4 regions of the Mesorhizobium vachelliae genome follow, and region 1 is predicted to be linked to each of the others. Evidence: predicted binding sites of a transcription regulator. Region 1 holds the regulator's gene; each other region holds the start of a gene.

Region 1 (3,205 bases):
TTCGGGCACATGATCCACCGTCCGGGCGGCGCGCTTTGCCGCTGCGGCAGGCGCGGCTGCGTCGAGGCCTATGCCGGCAATTACGCGATCTGGCGCAGCGCCATGGGAATAAGCGAGGATGCCGCGCCGACCGACGTCGGCGATGCCGACATGCGCGCGCTGGCCGCGAAGGCCCGGCAGGAGGACGGCCCCGAGCGAGAGGCCTATCGCCGGGCAGGCGAGGCGCTGGGCTTCGGTCTCGGCAGCCTTTTCGCCCTCATCGACCCGGCGCCGGTCGCCATGGTCGGTGTCAGCGCGGCCGCATTCGACCTGATCGAGCCGGCGCTAAGGGAGGCGATCGCCCAGACCGCCGGCGGCCAGCACTCCGAATCGATCTCCTTCGACACCGAGCCGAACGAATTGCCGCTGATCCGCGAAGGCTGCGCCATGCGCGCGCTGACCTTCGTCGACCAGGAGATTTTCGCGCCGGGAGGCCAGGCGAGAAGCGGCGCGGGGAAGAACGTCGCCTGATCAGCCTTGAAGTGATCGTCGGTTTCCATGTCCTGCTAGAGCATGTCTCCCGAAAGTGGAAGCCGGTTTCGGGACGAAGACATGCGTAAAATCAAAAGCCTAAGCGCATGAAGCGAAGCGCTTTAGGCGCTGGAAGTTAGCGAAGACCCCGCAGCTTCGTCATTCCAGGGCGGAGCAGGAGCGAAGCTCCGTCGCGTAGACCCTGGAATCCATGCCGTTACCTCGATCGCAGGCGCAGCGGAGCAGAATTCTGCACCGCCCCGGCGCCTCGAAGTCACGGAATGGATCCTCGGGTCTGCGCTGCGTCGCTACGCTCCTTGCTCCGCCCGTGGATGACGAAGCATGAGCGTCTCGGCTAATCGCCGACGCATGCGATCCGCTGACACAGAACGGTCAGCGTCTTCGCACCCTACCCCTAATCCTCGCGGATCGCGTACCCCGCCCCGCGGATGGTGCGGATGACGTCCGGCATGCGGCCGTTGTTGACCGCCTTGCGCAGGCGGCCGACATGGACGTCCACGGTACGCTCGTCGATATAGATCGTCTCGCCCCAGACATTGTCGAGCAGTTGGCTGCGCGAGAACACGCGGCCGGGATGACGCATCATGAACTCGAGCAGGCGGAACTCGGTCGGGCCGAGCCTGATCTCGCTCTTCTTACGATAGACGCGGTGCGATTCGCGGTCGAGCACGATGTCGCCGACCTTGAGCACGCTGGACAGCACCTCCGGCTTGGCGCGGCGCAGCAGCGCCTTGACGCGGGCCATGAACTCCGGCGTCGAGAACGGCTTGACCAGATAATCGTCGGCGCCGGTCGAAAGGCCGCGCACGCGGTCGCTTTCTTCTCCCCGCGCCGTCAGCATGATGATCGGCAGCCGCTCGGTCTCGGGCCGCATCCTGAGACGCCGGCAGAGCTCGATGCCGGACACCGCAGGCACCATCCAGTCGAGCACGAGCAGGTCGGGAACGTTTTCCTGAAGGCGGATTTCGGCCTCGTCGCCGCGGGTCACCACTTCCACCTGGTAACCTTCGGATTCGAGATTGTAGCGGAGCAGCACCCCCAGCGGCTCCTCGTCCTCCACCACCATGATGCGTGGCGCGATCATCGGGGTAACCTTCTCGTCAGGCCGCCGGCGCCGACATTGCCGTCTCGTCCTGCTTCGGACGGTTGGCGGGCAATTGCGTGCCGGTCAACACATAATAGGCGTTCTCGGCGATGTTGGTCACATGGTCGCCGATGCGCTCGAGATTCTTGGCGCAGAACAGAAGATGCGTGCAAGCGGTGATGTTGCGTGGGTCCTCCATCATGTAGGTCAAAAGCTCGCGGAAGACGGAGGTGTATTTGACGTCGATGCGCTCGTCGTCGTTGCGAAGCTTGGCCAGCGCCGTGGCGTCGCCCACTGTGTATTCCTGGATCACGCCCTGGACCTGGATCAGCACCAGCTGCGCCATGGAATCGATCGAATGCGTGAGGTCGCGCGGCGCGGCGCTGACGCCGACCGAGCCGACGCGCTTGGCGATGTTCTTGGCGAGATCGCCGATGCGCTCGAGGTCGCCCGCCATGCGGATCGAGCCGACCACGTTTCGAAGATCGTCCGCCATCGGCTGGCGCTTGGCGATCAGCGTGATGGCGCGGTCGTCGAGCTCGCGCTGACGCGCGTCCATGATGGCATCGTCGGAGACGACGCGCTGCGCCAGCGCATTGTCGCTTTCAAGCAGCGCCCTGGTCGAGGCGCCGACCATCGAGCCGGCGAGGTCGCCCATGTCGTTGATGAGCCGGCTAATCTGCCTCAAGTCCTCGTCGAAAGAGGCGACGGTATGTTCGGCCATGATGATGTCCTCGTATGTCTTCAGCCGAAGCGGCCGGTGATGTAGTCCTGCGTGCGCTTCTCGCGGGGCGAGGTGAAGATCTTCTCGGTCCGGTCGAACTCGACCAGCTCGCCCAGATACATGAATGCCGTCTGCCGCGAGACGCGCGCCGCCTGCTGCATGTTGTGGGTGACGATGACGATCGTGTAGTCGGCCTGCAATTCGTCGATCAGTTCCTCGATCTTGGCCGTCGACAGCGGATCCAGCGCCGAGGCCGGCTCGTCGAGCAGGATGACCTCGGGCTTCACCGCCACGGTGCGGGCGATGCACAGGCGCTGCTGCTGGCCGCCCGACAGGCTCTGGCCGCTGGCGTTGAGCTTGTCCTTGACCTCGTTCCAGAGCGCGGCGCGCTTCAGCGCCGACTCAACGCGGTTGTCCATCTCCGCCTTGCTGATCTTCTCATAGAGCCTGACGCCGAAGGCGATGTTTTCATAGATCGACATCGGGAACGGCGTCGGCTTCTGGAACACCATGCCGATCTTGGTCCTGAGCAGGTTGAGGTCCTGCGAGCGGTCGAGGATGTTCTTGCCGTCGAGCAGCACCTGGCCCTCGGCGCTCTGCTTCGGATAGAGCTCGTAGATGCGGTTCAAAACGCGCAGCAGCGTCGACTTCCCGCAGCCCGACGGGCCGATGAAGGCCGTCACGCTGCGCTCGGGTAGGGACAGGTTGATGTCCTTCAGCGCCTTCGACTGGCCATAGTAGAAGTTGAGGTTCTTGACCTCGATCTTGGCCTTCTCGACGGTCGTGTCGGGTGCGTTCAGGTCGGTGGACAACATCGGTTTCATCTGTCCTCTCTGCGTCCGGTTAGGCTGCGGGCGAAGATGCTC
Region 2 (3,205 bases), on a different contig from region 1:
TCCTGGCGCAGTTCCTGCCGCAGGCGCCGGAGCGCATGCGCATTCCCGATATTTCGGGCGGCGACGGCGACGACCGCGAGCTGACGGACCATCCGGCCGACAATTCCTGGCAGGAACTGCTGGCGCTGCTCGGCACGATCGAGCCGACCGAGCTGATCGACCCGACGGTAGGCGCCGAGCGGCTGCTCTACCGGCTGTTCCATGAGCATGGCGTGCGGGTTTTCCGCGGCGTGCCGGTCGCCGATCAGTGCTCGTGCTCTCGCGAGAAGATCTACGGCATCCTCGAAGGCTTTTCGGCGCAGGAGATCAAGGACTCCACCGAGGACGGCGGCATCCATGTCGCCTGCGAGTTCTGCTCGACGCAATACGACTTCGATCCGGCCGAATTCGTGAAGTAAAAATCTTCCTTCTCCCCGTTCTACGGGGAGAAGGTGTCACGAAGTGACGGATGAGGGGCAGCGCTAACGTTGGTGATGGTAGCGCTCGCCGTGAGCGACGCTGTCGTCAGTCTCAAAGAAAAACTCTCAGCAGCCCGGCGCCGCCCCTCATTGCCCTGCCGGGCATTTCTCCCCGTAGAACGGGGAGAAAGACGCCAATCGCCGACGCCTAATTCACCGTCCGCCTTGTCCCCGGCATGTCGAGCGAGAAAGCCGGAATGGCGATATCGAACGTCTCGCCGCGGCCGTTGCGCATCGTGTAATGGCCGACCATGATGCCCGACGGCGTCGAGAGCGGGCAGCCTGAGGTGTATTGATAGCTGTCGCCGGGATTGAGTTCCGGCTGATCGCCGACGACGCCGGCGCCGCGCACCTCCTCGACCCGGCCCTGGCCGTCGGTGATATGCCAATAGCGCGACAGAAGCTGCACGAATTCGTCGGAGCGGTTGTCGATCGTCACTTGGTAACCCCAGACATAGCGGTTCTCGGACGGATCGGATCGGTCCTCCAGGTAGAAGGGCCTGACCAGCACTTCGATGTTGCGCGTCACTGCGCGATACATGGGCCACTCCGGTTGCCGCGGCGAAACATTCGTCGCGCTTCGCCATTAGAGGCGCGGCGCCGACCATCCTGCCAGCTTTTAAGCGCAGGTGCCGAAAAACAATGTCATTTAAGTGACACATGACAATGTTGGTGTGCACAAACCGTGCCGGGCGACTCGGGCGCTCTGTCGACTGATGAAACGGCCGCATGCGGCCTGGAGCAATTCCAGGAAAAGTGTGAGCGGTTGGGCTCGGCGCCTTCGCCGTAGCCTTCCGTCCGGAATTGCGTGAAAACAAAGAGATAGAGCGGTTCGCCGTTTCCGTGAAACGGTGAAACTCTCTAACGGGAGTGGCCAGATCTCGATGGAACTGACTATCGCAGCCGGCCTGGCTTCGTCAGCCCTTCTTCTCTCCAACCTTGCCAGCATCCTGCTCGCCGCGTCGCGGCTCAGAAGGCGGCATGTCATTGCGCCGCCCACCGATGCGCAGCCGGTCTCGATCATCGTTCCTTCGCGCGGCGTTGAGCCGTTCACACAGGAGACCCTGCAGCGTGCCTTCTCGCTCGACTGGCCGCGCTATGAGCTGGTCTTCTGCATCGCGCATGCCGAGGACCCGGTGGTGAGGCTCATCGATGCGGCGATCGCGCGCCACCCCAAGGTTCCGGCGCGGCTGCTGATCGGCGACGACCGCATCAGCGCCAATCCCAAGCTCAACAATTGCGTCAAGGGCTGGCAGGCGGCCAGGCACGATTGGGTGATCCTCGCCGATTCCAACGTGCTGATGCCGCGGGACTATGTCCAGCAGCTGATGGCGGCATGGCGGCCGGACACCGGCCTCGTCTGCTCGACGCCGATCGGCTCGCGGCCGGATGGGTTTTGGGCCGAGGTCGAATGTGCCTTCCTCAACACGCTGCAGGCGCGCTGGCAATATGCCGGCGAGGCGCTCGGCCTCGGCTTTGCCCAGGGCAAGAGCATGCTGTGGAACAAGCCGATGCTGGACGCCAATGGCGGCATCCAGGCTTTGGCCGCCGAGATCGCCGAGGACGCGGCGGCCACCAAGCTGGTCAACAGCCTGGGCTTGCGCGTCAATCTCGTCGCCTCGCCTTTCGAGCAGCCCCTTGGCCAGCGCACGCTCGCCGAGATCTGGTCGCGCCAGGCGCGCTGGGCGCGGCTGCGGCGGGTGACCTTCCCGCTGTTCTTCGCGCCCGAGATCCTGACCGGCGCCGCAATACCGCTGCTGCTGGCGCTGATTGCCGCGGCAGGCGCCGGCGTCAGCCTGCCCACAACGGCCTTGTGCGTGCTGGTGATCGCCTACCTGCCGGAGTGCCTGCTGGCCTCTGCCAAGGGCTGGTATCTGTCGCCGCGCAGCCTCACCGCGATGATCGTGCGCGACGCGATGCTGCCCGCCATCTGGGCGCGCGCCTGGTTCGGCGGCGCCGTCGAATGGCGCGGCAATGCCATGACCATCCGCACCAAGGCTATGACCGAACTGGAAGAGCTCGCCTGAGTTCTGGTGTGGCGGCAGCGCCTCGGCAGCTCTTACTTGGCCGCCTTCAGCGCCTGTTCGATGTCTTCCAGCAGATCGTCGGTGTCTTCCAGGCCGACCGAGAGCCTGAGAGTGCCTGGTCCGATGCCGAGCTCTGCCCGCGCGTCGTCGCTGAGGTTCTTGTGCGTCGTCGTCGCCGGATGCGTGATCAGGCTCTTGGCGTCGCCGAGATTGTTGGAGATCAGCACGATGTCGAGCGCGTTCTGGAAAGCGAAGGCCGCCTGCTTGCCGCCCTTGACGTCCAGGCAGATCAGCGTCGAGCCGCCCGACATCTGCTTCTTGACGACATCTGCCTGCGGATGATCGGCCCGGCCCGGATAGATGATGCGCGCGATCTCCGGCCGCTCGGCCAGGAAGTCGGCGATCTTGCCGGCGCTCTCGGTCTGCTGGCGCACGCGCAGCGGCAGCGTCTCGAGCCCCTTCAGCAGCGTCCAGGCGTTGAAGGGCGACAGGCTCGGACCGGTGTGGCGGAAATAATCGTGCAGGTTCTCGTCGATCCACTTCTTGTCGGACAGGATGACGCCGCCGAGGCAGCGGCCCTGGCCGTCTATATGCTTGGTCGCCGAATAGACGACGATATGGGCGCCGAGCTGCAGCGGCTTCTGCTGCAGCGGCGTGGCGAAGACATTGTCGACGACCACCCGCGCGCCGATGGAATTGGCGAGCTTGGCGACCGCCGCG
Region 3 (3,205 bases), on a different contig from region 1:
CCCGGCGTCACCGTCGGCGATGGCGCGGCCGTCGGCGCGGGCGCCGTGGTGTCGAAGGACGTCGCGCCCTACACCATCGTCGGCGGCGTGCCGGCAAAGCCGATCCGCGAGCGTTTCGACCGCCGCACCGCCGAACGCTACCAGGCCCTCGCATGGTGGGACTGGGACCATGCAAGGCTACGTGCCGCGCTCGACGATTTCCGCGAGCTGAAGGCGGAAGCATTCCTGGAAAAATACGGCGGCTGAAGAGGTAGGTGTTTTCGCGTGTGTCCAGGAACATGCGTATATGCTAAAGTGAGGTATGTTTGAGGGGTTCATGCAGCCCTTGCGAAAAGACGTGCCGGCCCCGCCGACAGCGGCCGCGGAGCCGGGAATGGTGACCGCCTTTGTGGTCCTGGTCTTTCTCGGCAGTATCCTTGCCGCTATCTGGTTCTGATCCGTTTCCATCTCGCGCGAGAACCCTGACCGTGCCGACCATTCGTCCCGCCACACCGGCCGACACAGATGCGATCTGGTCCATTCTCGAACCTGTCCTGCGAGCCGGTGAAACTTATGCGCTGCCCCGAGACTGGAACCGCGACCAGGCACTGGATTACTGGTTTTCCGATGGCCACGACGTGTTCGTGGCGGAGGAAGCCGGCGACGTGATTGGCTGCTATTATCTCCACGCCAACCAGCGCGGCGGCGGCGCGCATGTCGCCAATTGCGGCTATGTTACGTCAACGACTTCGAGCGGGCGCGGCGTTGCTACCGCGATGTGCGAGCATTCCTTGCAACGGGCCGCCGAACTCGGCTTCCGCGCCATGCAGTTCAACTTCGTCATCAGCAGCAACGAGCGCGCGGTGAAGCTGTGGCAGCGGCTCGGCTTCGACATTGTCGGCACGATTCCGCAAGCATTCGACCATCCGCGGCTAAGCTATGTCGACGCGTTCGTGATGCACCGCATGCTGTAGGGATGTACAGCTTTCACACCGCTGACACACGACTCGGACAGGAGGCGTCTCTTGCAAGGAGATCGCCATGCTCGACACAATCAAACCCTCGCTCGCCGGATTTTTCGAAGGCTCCAATCCAAAGCCGCCGGTCCATCTCGGTACCCGTTATGACGCGTCGGGCAACTTCCTCCCGGAACCGGGCAACACCGTCGTCTGCCATCTGATCGAAGGCTCTTCTTCACAAGCTGCCATCATCGAAGCGCGCGAACGCATGCTCGCCATGCCGGATGCCGATCGCCTCGCCTTCACGCCGATCTCCAGCCTGCACATGACGCTCTTCCAGGGCATCATCGAATACCGGCGTCGCCTCCCTTACTGGCCCGCCGACGTGCCGCTCGACACCAGCATCGACGATATGACCCGCCTCTATGTCGAGCGCCTGCAAGGCTTCGAGGGACACGGCCCCTTCAAGGTCAAAATTGTCGAAATCGTTCCGACCGGCCTCACCGTCGCGGGAGCCACCGAGGAAGACCGCCTGGTGCTGAAAGCCTGGCGCGATGCCCTTTCAGTGCCGTTCGGCTACCGCCATCCAGACCACGACACCTATGTCTTCCACATCACCTTTGCCTATCAGATCCGCCGTCTCGCCGACGAGCGGGCGGCGGCCTGGCAGGATCTGTTCGACGAGAGCCTGTCCTTCCTCGAGCGGGAAGCCCCCGTGATCGAGCTCAGGCCGCCGGCCTTCTGCAGCTTCAAGGACATGAAGCATTTCGAGGAGTTGCGAGTGCTTGGCTGACGCCGATGCGTGCGGTCTCAAATTGCGAAATGGTCGTGGCACAATAACACACATCAACCTGCAATCATTGGCCTGTGACTCGTAACAAAACTGACATCATTCCGACACCTCAGCTTCATCGGCCTGCGCTAGCCAGGGTTAACAGACCTGCAAAACCGCAACGGACTGGAGCTTTGGTATGTCGGCATCATCGGCCACGCTGGAAATCCGCGGCGTAACCCGACGATTTGGCAAGAACACCGCTGTCAACGACATCAACATCTCGATCCCGCGTGGTCAGATGGTCGGCATCATCGGTCGTTCCGGCGCCGGCAAGTCGACATTGCTGCGCATGATCAACCGTCTCATCGATCCCAGCCAGGGGTCGATTTTTTTTGACGGCGCCGAGGTCTCCAGCCTGCAGGGCTCGACGCTGCGCCGCTGGCAGCGCGACTGCGCCATGATCTTCCAGCAGTTCAACCTCGTGCCGCGCCTCGACGTCTTGACCAACGTGCTGCTCGGCCGCCTCAACCATCGCTCGACGGTTTCCAATCTGCTCGGCATGTTCACGCGCACCGAATGCGCCGAAGCGGTGGCCGCGCTCGAGCGCCTCGACATCGCCCGCACCGCGCTGCAGCCGGCCGGCACGCTGTCCGGCGGCCAGCAGCAACGTGTTGCGATCGCCCGCGCCATGATGCAGCAGCCGAAGGTGCTGCTTGCCGACGAGCCGATCGCTTCGCTCGACCCGCTCAACGCCAAGGTGGTGATGGATTCGCTGCGCGACATCAACCTGCGCGAAGGCATCACCGTCGTCACCAACCTGCACACGCTGGACACCGCGCGCGCCTATTGCAACCGCATCATCGGCATGGCCGCCGGCAAGGTCGTCTTCGACGGCGCCCCGGAAGACCTCGACCGCGACGCCGTCCGCACCGTCTATGGCGCCGATGCCAGCGGCGCCGAGATCTCCGAAGCCATCACGTCGACCAGCGTGACCATCAAGCCGAAGATCACCGCATCCGCCGGACCGCTCGAACCAGCCTTTCCTGGCTACTGACTCCGCCGCCCGGCCCCAACCGGTCCGGGCAAATCGTGGATGTCGGCAGAGCAACCCGGATCGCCCGCCAGCGTCAAAGGCATGACTTGAAAAATTAGAACGCCGCCGGCGCGCAGCCGGAACAACAGGAGAGAGATCAAGATGTTCAGGAAGATGGTTTTTGGAGCGGTTTCGCTGCTCGCCATGGCGGCAAGCGCCGCGCACGCCGCCGATATCAAGGAATTCCGCGTCGGCATCCTCGGCGGCGAGAACGAGACCGACCGCCTGCGCAACTACCAGTGCCTCGCCGACCATTTGAAGTCGGAATTCGGCTTCGAGAAGGTGTCGCTGTTCCCGGCCGCCGACTATGACGGCGTCATCCAGGGCCTGCTCGGCGGCACGCTCGACTTCGCCGAGCTCGGCGCGTCCGGCTATGCCAGCGTCTACATCAAGGACCCG
Region 4 (3,205 bases), on a different contig from region 1:
TATTATGACCTCAAGGAATTCGCCCGCTATTTCGATCCGGGCCTGCGGATCGATTTCGAATTCGGCGACGTCGTCGGCGTTCCGGAACTCCCGAGGATCGTCAAGGACCGGCCCATCGGCGACGACAATGCGAACGGCGTGCTGATGAAGCTGAACAAGTTCCGTCACTTCTACATGCCGCCCGACAAGCTGTCTTTCGCCGACAAGCGCCCGATGGTGGTCTGGCGCGGCCATCTCAACAACCCTCTCCGCACCCGCTTCGTGGAAAAGGCCGCCGATCTGCCCATTTGCGATGCGGGTTCCCACAGGGCCGACGCGCCGGACGGATACCGCAAGCCGTTCCTGAACATCGAGCAGCAGCGGCGCTATCGCTACATCGTCTCGCTCGAAGGCAATGACGTCGCGACGAACCTGAAATGGATCATGAGCTCCAATTCTCTCTGCCTGATGCCTGAGCCGACCTATGAAACCTGGTTTGCGGAAGCCCGGGTCGAGCCCAACGTCCACTATGTGCCGCTGCGGCAGGATTTCTCCGACCTGGTCGACAAGGTGGCCTATTTCGAAAAACATCCCGCCGATGCGGAGCGGATAACCGCCGCCGCCAACGCCTATTGTCGCGAATTCGGCAATGAGCGGGACGAGCAGGCGATCTCGCTGCTCGTCCTCTATAAATATTTCGTGCTGAGCGGGCAGATAAAGCCCGACGCGGAAGTCTGGCGCTTTATCGCCGGCTGACCACGGGTTAGATAGCGCTGCGGTCGAGCACCTTGTCGGCCGGCCCGAACCGGTCCCTGGCCGTGAACTGCTGGTGCCAGTAGGGATAAAGCACCGGCGGCCGGCTGACCACGTCAAGCCGCTGCCGTTCTTCCTCCGAAAGCGAAAGGCTGGCCGCGGCGAGATTGTCCTTGAGCTGCGCCTCGTTGCGGGCGCCGATCACCAGTGAGCTTACGGCCGGGCGGCCGAGCAGCCAGGCAAGCGCCACCTGAGCGCCTGAGACGCCGCGCGCCTTGCCGATGTCGGAGAGCACGTCGACGATGCGCCACAGACGATCCTCATCGCGGATCGGCGGCTCCGTCCAGCCGCCGAGCTGGCGCGCCGTTGGGCTGTCGCGATGGTATTTTCCAGAAAGCAGCCCGCCCGCCAGCGGGCTCCAGACCAGCACGCCGAGACCCTGGTCGACCGAGATCGGCAGCAATTCATATTCGGCTTCGCGCGCTTCCAGCGTGTAGTGGATCTGCTGGGTGACGAAACGGGCCTGATGGCGGCTGTCGCTGACCGCAAGCGCCTTCATCACCTGCCAGCCCGAGTAATTGGAGCAGCCGATGTAGCGGATCTTGCCCTGGTTGACCAAGGTGTCGAGCGCCGCGATCGTTTCCTCGACCGGGGTGAGCCCGTCCCATTGATGGACGAAATAGATGTCGATGACATCGGTCTTGAGCCGCTTCAGGCTCTTTTCACATTCGCGGATCAGATGGTGGCGCGACAGGCCTTCGTCATTGGGACCAGTGCCGATGCGCATGCGCGCTTTCGAGGCGATCAGCACGTCGTTCTTGCGCTTGCCGCCAAGCGCCTTGCCGATGATCTCTTCCGACAACCCGTTGGAATAGACGTTTGCCGTGTCGATGAGGTTGATGCCGGCATCGATGCAGGTGTCGATGATGCGGCTGGCCTCTGCGAGATCGGAATTGCCGACGGCGGCGAAGGGACCGGCGCCGCCGAAGGTCATGGTGCCAAGCGTCAATGTCGAGACTTTCAAGCCGGATCGGCCCAGCGTGCGGTATTCCATGTCGGTCCTCGCAATTTTGTTTGAAGAAGCGCCGTGGCGAGCGCCCGAAAGAGGCGAGGGGATTTGTAGGACAATTCCCGCCGCTTGTCGCCCCGCTATCGATACGGGTCGATCACATATCTTCTATACCGATCCTCGCTGCCGGTCGATTGCAATAAAACCGTCATTGCGCCTCTGTATCTCAGTCGGCTCAAGGAACGTCCGTCCGGAGCCGGCGCGGATTCCGAAGCGATGATGGCTGACAGGCAGACGGAGTTGCGCGATGAATGAACTGAAACCGAATTCCGGGGCGAAGGACTGGCTCGAAGCCGAACTCGAGGACACGCTCGACGAGGACTATGAGCTGGAGATTTCCGAACCGGCGCTCTCGCTCGAGATCGCCAAGATCTACAAGAAGTCGCATCCGCCTTCCATCGAGCGGATGACCTATTTCCGCGAGCTGCTCCGGCTGCAGTCCGAGCTGATCAAGCTGCAGTCATGGGTCGCCTACCACAAGAAGAAGCTGGTGGTGGTCTTCGAGGGCCGCGACTCCGCCGGCAAGGGCGGCGTCATCAAGCGCATCACGCAGCGGCTCAATCCGCGCATCGCCCGCGTCGTGGCGTTGCCGGCGCCGACCGAACGCGAGAAATCGCAATGGTATTTCCAGCGCTACGTACCGCATCTGCCCGCCGGCGGCGAGATCGTGCTGTTCGACCGCTCCTGGTACAACCGCTCCGGCGTCGAGCGCGTGATGGGCTTTGCCGATGACAACCAGGTCGAGGAGTTCTTCCACGACGTGCCGGAATTCGAGCGCATGCTGGTCCGTTCCGGCATCACGCTGGTGAAATACTGGTTCTCGATCACCGACGAGGAGCAGCAGATGCGCTTCCTGATGCGCATCCACGATCCGATGAAGCAGTGGAAGCTCTCGCCCATGGACCTGCAGTCGCGTGTGCGCTGGGAGCAATACACCAAGGCCAAGGAAGAAACCTTCGCCCGAACCAACATTCCGGAAGCGCCCTGGTTCATCGTCGAGGGCAACGACAAGAAGCGGGCGCGGCTGAACTGCATCGACCATCTCTTGCAGCAGATGCCGTATGAGGAGGTCCCGCACGAGGAGATCACGCTGCCGGAGCGTGTCTTCAACCCGTCCTACGAGCGCCAGGTCCTGCCGCGCGAGCTTTACGTGCCGGGGAAGTATTGAGGCTGTGGAGCTGTGATCTCCCCCCTTGTGGGGGAGATGCCCGGTAGGGCAGAAGGAACACTGCCTATCGGTAGGTAGCGGCCTGCCGAAACAGCGGAAACAGAACTGCTATGAACTGAAGCGCTGGCGGGACAGCGCCCCCCTCTGGCCTGCCGGCCATCTCCCCCACGAGGGGGGAGATTACGCCAGTCACGCCCGCCCGATCGTCACATGCGTCGCATAGGCGGTCGCCACTT

What was found. Region 1 encodes PhoB, which activates phosphate uptake and scavenging genes when phosphate is short. Its sites were predicted from a motif close to TGTCATNNANCTGTCAT; they were not measured.
Region 2: the regulator PhoB is predicted to act here: its motif matches at 1,102-1,118, upstream of RFM41_RS14100 (ceramide glucosyltransferase).
Region 3: the regulator PhoB is predicted to act here: its motif matches at 1,812-1,828, upstream of phnC (phosphonate ABC transporter ATP-binding protein).
Region 4: the regulator PhoB is predicted to act here: its motif matches at 1,937-1,953, upstream of ppk2 (polyphosphate kinase 2).

What each region holds. Positions count from the first base shown of each region.
Region 1 covers NZ_JAVIIR010000010.1:35,369-38,573, reverse strand. The annotation lists gene RFM41_RS20980 (ROK family protein) at 1-510, shown strand, start outside; gene phoB (phosphate regulon transcriptional regulator PhoB) at 926-1,615, opposite strand; gene phoU (phosphate signaling complex protein PhoU) at 1,632-2,339, opposite strand; gene pstB (phosphate ABC transporter ATP-binding protein PstB) at 2,360-3,163, opposite strand; gene pstA (phosphate ABC transporter permease PstA) at 3,160-3,205, opposite strand, start outside.
Region 2 covers NZ_JAVIIR010000005.1:382,485-385,689, forward strand. The annotation lists gene RFM41_RS14090 (Hsp33 family molecular chaperone) at 1-398, shown strand, start outside; gene apaG (Co2+/Mg2+ efflux facilitator ApaG/CorD) at 607-999, opposite strand; gene RFM41_RS14100 (ceramide glucosyltransferase) at 1,343-2,485, shown strand; gene RFM41_RS14105 (O-succinylhomoserine sulfhydrylase) at 2,518-3,205, opposite strand, start outside.
Region 3 covers NZ_JAVIIR010000001.1:605,554-608,758, forward strand. The annotation lists gene RFM41_RS03015 (DapH/DapD/GlmU-related protein) at 1-246, shown strand, start outside; gene RFM41_RS03020 (GNAT family N-acetyltransferase) at 462-953, shown strand; gene RFM41_RS03025 (DUF1868 domain-containing protein) at 1,021-1,731, shown strand; gene phnC (phosphonate ABC transporter ATP-binding protein) at 1,910-2,767, shown strand; gene phnD (phosphonate ABC transporter substrate-binding protein) at 2,909-3,205, shown strand, end outside.
Region 4 covers NZ_JAVIIR010000004.1:334,170-337,374, reverse strand. The annotation lists gene RFM41_RS11910 (glycosyl transferase family 90) at 1-735, shown strand, start outside; gene RFM41_RS11905 (aldo/keto reductase) at 743-1,786, opposite strand; gene ppk2 (polyphosphate kinase 2) at 2,049-2,969, shown strand; gene RFM41_RS11895 (dihydrofolate reductase family protein) at 3,159-3,205, opposite strand, start outside.